DNA from 2 places in the Pseudoalteromonas ardens genome. Region 2 is predicted to be linked to the other one. Evidence: predicted binding sites of a transcription regulator. Region 2 holds the regulator's gene; the other holds the start of a gene.
What was found. Region 2 encodes NrdR, which represses ribonucleotide reductase genes. Its sites were predicted from a motif close to AAACACNANATNTNGTGTTT; they were not measured.

Region 1 (3,417 bases), 960 kb from region 2:
CGCAAGGTATCAGCAGAAGAATTTGCCGCACATCATAGCGCACAATTTGATGTCGTCACTTGCATGGAAATGCTTGAGCACGTGCCCGATCCAGCTTCTATTATTGCAGCTGTTGCAAAAGCAGCAAAACCGGGCGCCGACGTGTTCTTCTCTACATTGAACAAGACTCACAAAGCATTTTTGCTTGCCGTTGTTGCGGCTGAGCGAGTGTTGAAGATGGTACCTCCGGGCACCCACGACCACAACAAGTTCATCCGCCCCTCTACCCTGATAGGCTGGGCCGAAGCTGAAGGCTTGAAAGTGCGCCGCGCTGCCGGTATCAATTATAACCCCTTCGGTAAAACCTTTACGCTGACTAATGACGTCAGTGTTAATTACCTCCTCCACTTTGAGAAACTCGCATGACACAGGCAGTAATATTTGATCTCGACGGCACCCTGCTCAATACCAGTGATGATTTGGGCGCCGCACTCAATCACGTTTTACAACAGCACGAAATGGCCGAGGTACCGCGTACGGTATACAGTCCGGCCATCTCCAATGGTGTAAAGGCGCTGCTGGAAGTCGGCTTTGGAGAACAGCTCAGCAAATTCGACTTTTCAGCTTTAAAGCAACAGCTGCTGGATTATTACGAACAACACATTGCTGTTCACTCTCGCTGCTTTGAAGGTATTGAAGCTTTGCTTCAAGCCTTACAGAGCAGGGAAATTAAAATTGCGATTATGACCAATAAGCCCACTTTTCTTACCCTACCCCTGCTGGCCCAGATCGGCCCGCTTAAGGGCATTGAGGTTGTGGTGTGCGGCGACACCCTGGAAGTTGCTAAACCACACCCTGAGCCACTCTTACTTGCCGCTAAACAATTGGGCGTAGATCCCACCAGGTGTACCTATATTGGAGATGCTGAACGCGACATTGCAGCGGCAAAAGCGGCAGGAATGCGATCAGCCGCCGCCTTGTGGGGCTTCATTCCATCCCTGGAAGAGGCACAAAGTTGGTCTGCGGATCTGAATCTTACTAACCCAGAATCACTCATTTCGTATATTTAGTGGCATTGATTAAAAAATGCCACTATATGTAGTGTTGTGAACTATATTGAGAACAATTTTGCACAGAAAAAAAACAGTCGTGCAGTTTGCAAAATTTTCTTAAAAAAAGAGAAAAATCGATTGTCGTGAGTTGATTTTTTTTTGCTTGCAGCCATGTTGGATAGCAGAAGGTTAGTGTTTGCTAACATAAAAATATTATCCCTATGTTATCCACAATCCATAGAAAGTTGCTCTATTGCAAAATAGCGATAACCCCACTATCTTGTGATCCTCTTTCTAGCGGACACCATATATAGTGGTGAAATGCTAAGCAATTATGAATATGCGATGACAATTACCGCATTCCGGGGGAATACAGGCGTAGCTATGAACCAACAATTATCTGTCAGTAAACGCAACGGCCGTAAAGAGCCGCTTGATTTAGATAAAATTCATCGAGTGATAAACTGGGCTGCTGAAGGCCTGAATAATGTGTCTGTTTCTCAGGTAGAGCTTAAATCTCACATTCAGTTTTATGATGGTATTCGCACCGAAGACATCCATGAAACCATCATTAAAGCCGCCGCTGATCTAATTTCGAAAGATACGCCAGACTATCAATATCTGGCAGCGCGCCTGGCAGTATTCCACTTGCGTAAAAAGGCTTACGGTCAGTTTGAGCCACCTCATTTGTACGATCATGTGACTAAGCTGGTTGAAGACAAGCGCTATGATGCAGGTTTATTGACTGATTATACTCGAGAAGAATATGAGCAGCTAAACGACTTCCTGGAGCATGATCGTGATATGTCGTTTAGTTACGCCGCCGTCAAACAGCTAGAAGGTAAGTACTTGGTGCAAAACCGGGTGACTGGCGAAATCTATGAGAGCGCTCAGTTCCTGTATATTCTGGTTGCAGCCAGCTTATTCTCAGATTATCCGAAAGAAACGCGACTTGATTATATCAAGCGTTTCTACGACGCGGTTTCACAGTTTAAGATTTCACTGCCAACGCCAATTATGTCGGGTGTACGTACACCGACTCGTCAGTTCAGCTCATGCGTACTAATTGAAACGGCAGACAGCCTTGATTCTATTAACGCAACATCGTCTGCTATCGTTAAGTACGTTAGCCAACGCGCCGGGATCGGTGTTAATGCAGGTCGGATCCGTGCTCTAGGTAGCCCTATCCGCAATGGTGAAGCATTCCACACAGGCTGTATTCCATTCTACAAGCACTTCCAGACAGCCGTGAAAAGCTGCTCTCAAGGGGGCGTTCGTGGTGGTGCTGCGACACTATTTTACCCTTTATGGCACCTGGAAGTGGAGAACCTGCTGGTTCTGAAGAACAACCGAGGTGTTGAGGAAAACCGTGTAAGACACCTCGACTACGGTGTTCAGTTCAATAAAACGATGTACGCTCGCTTAATCAAAGACGATTACATCACTTTGTTCAGCCCGTCAGATGTACCTGGTTTGTACGACGCGTTCTTCGAAGATCAAGAAAAGTTCGAACGTCTGTATGTACAGTATGAGCAGGATGAATCAATCCGTAAGAAGCGCATTAAAGCACTTGAGCTATTCTCTATGTTTGCTCAGGAACGCGCGAGTACTGGTCGTATTTATCTGCAAAACGTTGACCACTGTAATACACACAGCCCGTTTGACGCAAAAGTTGCCCCTATTCGCCAGTCTAACCTGTGCCTGGAAATTGCACTGCCAACCAAGCCGCTAAGTCATGTTAATGATGAAGAAGGCGAGATTGCATTGTGTACTCTGTCTGCGTTTAACCTCGGCGCTATTAGCAGCCTGGATGAACTGGAAGAGCTTGCTGAGCTGGCTGTTCGAGCTCTGGACAACTTGCTGGACTTCCAGGACTACCCTGTTCCAGCGGCAAAAAATGCCACTATGGGTCGTCGCACTTTGGGTATCGGTGTCATCAACTTTGCCTACTACCTGGCAAAAAATGGCGTTAAGTACTCAGATGGCAGCGCTAATGGCCTAACCCACAGAACATTCGAAGCCATTCAGTATTACCTGATGAAAGCATCTAACAAGTTGGCTCAGGAACGTGGTGCTTGTCCTAAATTTAATGAGACAACCTACGCAAAAGGCATTATGCCAATCGATACCTACAAAAAAGATGTAGACGGTATCTGTAACGAGCCTCTGCACCTGGACTGGGACGGATTACGTCAGGACGTAATGCAATATGGTATGCGTAACTCGACTTTGTCTGCGTTGATGCCATCTGAAACGTCTTCTCAGATCTCTAACGCAACGAATGGCATTGAGCCTCCACGCGGCCACATTAGCGTTAAGGCCAGTAAAGATGGTATCCTTAAGCAAGTAGTGCCTGAGTACGAGCGACTGAAGGACAACTACGAGC
Region 2 (3,417 bases):
GTCGATGATTTCTTGTGCGCTGTTTAAGCTCATAATCTTTCCGTTAGTAAGTCGTAATTGGCAAGTTATTTAATAAACCCAGCTTTGGCGAGCAAGCTAGATGTGAGAGTTGATTGCTGCGTGGCAACCGGTTCACCCTGGATCAACCTTTCCAGATAACGTGCTATCTGATCCACTTCCAGGTTGAGTAAGGTTCCCACCTTAAAGTCGACAATGGTAGTTTCCTGTGCGGTGTGTGGCACTATCGTCAACTTGAATTTGTCACCATCCAGGTCATTTACCGTCAGGCTTATGCCATCAATGGCCACGGAGCCTTTATAGGGTATGTACTTCATTAATTGTGCTGGCGCTTTGAGCCAATAATCTGTAGCGCGTGCATTGGGCTGCACGGCGACGACCTCAGCAATGCCGTCGACGTGACCAGATACCAAGTGGCCACCAAGACGAGAGATCGGTTGCAAGGCTTTTTCCAGATTCACTTTTTGTCCAACCCGATATTCACCGAAACGGGTTAACTTCAGCGTTTCATTTGAGACGTCGGCACGAAAGCCGTCAGCAAACTTCTCAACAACGGTCAGACACACCCCATTGGTGGCAATACTGTCGCCCAGTTGCACATCATCCATATCCAGATTTGTGCTGGTAACTCGGACGCTGAGGTCACCTTGTTTAAGCGTTAGCTCTGTCAATGTGCCCGTTGCTTCAATGATGCCTGTAAACATAATGTCTTACTTACCTTGTTGTTTGTTTGCCGTGATGCGAATATCCGTCCCAATCGACACGACCTCAGCAATATGTAGTTCAGTGATCTCGCTCATCGACGCCAGCGGCGCGCTGTTGAACAAGTCTTTGCCATCGGTGCCAATAATTTTGGGTGCCAGATAAATCAGATACTCATCAATCAGGTTTTGCTGATGCATCGCACCTGCCAGTGTTGCACCGGCTTCCAGCCAGATCTGATTGATATTACGCTCAGCTAACATGCTCAGCGCTGCATGCAAATCAATTTTACCAGCATGGGTATTAATTTTAATTTGCTCTACGAAATGTGGCCAGTTGTGCTGATTATCAAGGTCTGAACGCAAAATAACGACTGGCGATGGAATTTTAAACAGCGCTAATTCCGGGTGCAGACGATTTTGCGAGTCAATAATCACCCGAACCGGTTGTCGCCATTGCTCAACAGGACGTTCGATGTCCGTAAGCTCCTGTGCGCGCACATTAAGCCGGGCATCGTCGACCAGCACAGTGTCCGCGCCAGTTAAAATTGCGCAGCTTTGTGCCCGACCAAGCTGAACATCTCGTCGTGCCGCTTCCCCGGTGATCCATTTACTTTCACCATTACCCAGTGCCGTTTTACCGTCCAGGCTTGCAGCCAATTTACAGACAACAAAAGGCAGGCCATGCTCCATGCGCTTTAAGAACCCCTTGTTCAGTGCTCGGGCTTGTTGCTCCAGCAAACCGGAGGCTGTGTCTATCCCGGCCTCATTGAGCATCGCCAATCCCCGCCCGGCCACTTCAGGGTTAGGATCGACCATAGCTGCAATGACTTTGCTTACACCCGCTTCGATCAGGCCTTTTGCACACGGAGGAGTACGGCCGTAATGGCTGCAGGGCTCAAGCGTCACATAGGCTGTTGCACCCCGAGCTCGCGCTTTCGCTTCACGCAGGGCGTGCACTTCTGCATGTGGCTCTCCGGCTCGCAAATGAAATCCTTCACCGACAATCTCACCATTATTAACGATCACGCAGCCTACATTTGGGTTGGGTGTTGTGGTAAAACGGCCTTGCTGAGCCAATTCAATGGCGCGTGCCATATAGGTATGATCGGCCTGTGTAAAACTCATTCATCCCCCAGTCGGGCAATTTCTTCGCCAAACTCTTTCACATCTTCAAAGCAGCGATACACCGACGCAAACCGCACGTAAGCGACTTTGTCGAGTTTTTTCAATGCTTCCATAATACACTCACCAACAAGCTGGCTGGGTACCTCTCGCTCGCCAGTCGCTCGTAACTGAGACTTGATTTGATGAACCACTTCTTCAATCTGCTCGGTGCTCACCGGACGCTTCTCCAGCGCGCGATGCAAACCATTTTGTAACTTGTCTTCGTTAAATGGCTCTCTGGAGCCATCTTGCTTGATGACCCTGGGCATAACCAGCTCTGCACCTTCAAAGGTGGTAAAACGCTCATGACACAAAATACACTCGCGTCGCCTGCGGACCTGATGGCCCGAGCCAACTAATCGTGAATCAATCACTTTGGTTTCTTTTGCCGTACAAAATGGACAGTGCATAAAAGCTCACTATGAAAAACAGACAAAAACCCAAACTGCTTCATTGATTTCAGATAGCACTTTGAGCCAATTGCTGCCAGTATATCAAGATAGTAGCATTTGATGCACATAAAAAAGGCCGCACTTAAGGCGGCCTTTTCTTATCGATTTCGATAATCTTTCAGCTTTACGCGTAAACAGGTAGCTTAGCGCAGATTGCTTTAACCTTTTCTTTTACCTGTGCCTGTACCGCATCATCTTCGATGTTATCAAGTACGTCACAGATCCAGCCTGCCAGCTCGCCCGCTTCAGCTTCTTTAAAGCCACGACGCGTGATAGCCGGTGAACCAATGCGCAGACCAGACGTCACAAACGGAGAACGAGGATCGTTTGGTACAGAGTTCTTGTTCACTGTGATATTAGCACGACCTAGCGCAGCGTCAGCATCTTTACCTGTGATGTCTTTGTCGATCAAATCAAGCAGGAACAGGTGGTTGTCTGTCTTACCAGAGACCACTTTATAACCACGCTCCTGAAGTACTGCGACCATCGCTTGTGCATTTTTAACCACTTGTGTCTGGTAGGCTTTGAACTCTTCTTGCAGCGCTTCTTTGAATGCAACTGCTTTAGCTGCGATCACGTGACATAAAGGACCACCCTGACCACCCGGGAAAACCGCGCTGTTCAGTTTTTTGTAGATATCCGCATCACCACATGCAGACAAGATCAAACCACCGCGAGGACCAGCCAGTGTTTTGTGTGTAGTCGTTGTCACAACGTGTGCGTGTGGAATTGGACTTGGGTAGATACCCGCAGCAACCAGACCCGCTACGTGTGCCATATCAACCAGCAGGTAAGCGCCTACTTTATCAGCAATCTCACGGAATTTAGCCCAGTCAACAATACCTGAGTAAGCAGAGAAACCGCCGATGATCATTTTTGGCTTGTGCTCTAATGCCAGCGCTTCAACCTGTGCGTAATCAATTTCGCCCGTTTCTTCATTCAGACCATATTGAATGGCATTGTAGGTTTTACCAGAAAAGTTCACGTGTGAACCATGCGTCAGGTGACCACCATGCGCCAGGCTCATACCCAGTACAGTGTCATGCGGCTGAAGCAGCGCCTGGAATACCGCAGCGTTA

Region 1: a site for NrdR is predicted at 1,331-1,350, ahead of nrdA (class 1a ribonucleoside-diphosphate reductase subunit alpha). Genes of this name have one in related genera too.

What each region holds. Positions count from the first base shown of each region.
Region 1 is NZ_JASJUV010000002.1:325,606-329,022, forward strand. Features, by position in the region: gene ubiG (bifunctional 2-polyprenyl-6-hydroxyphenol methylase/3-demethylubiquinol 3-O-methyltransferase UbiG) at 1-405, shown strand, start outside; gene QNM19_RS06470 (HAD family hydrolase) at 402-1,049, shown strand; gene nrdA (class 1a ribonucleoside-diphosphate reductase subunit alpha) at 1,416-3,417, shown strand, end outside.
Region 2 is NZ_JASJUV010000002.1:1,282,750-1,286,166, forward strand. Features, by position in the region: gene ribBA (bifunctional 3,4-dihydroxy-2-butanone-4-phosphate synthase/GTP cyclohydrolase II) at 1-33, opposite strand, end outside; gene QNM19_RS10680 (riboflavin synthase) at 66-722, opposite strand; gene ribD (bifunctional diaminohydroxyphosphoribosylaminopyrimidine deaminase/5-amino-6-(5-phosphoribosylamino)uracil reductase RibD) at 729-1,847, opposite strand; gene nrdR (transcriptional regulator NrdR) at 1,844-2,296, opposite strand; gene glyA (serine hydroxymethyltransferase) at 2,463-3,417, opposite strand, start outside.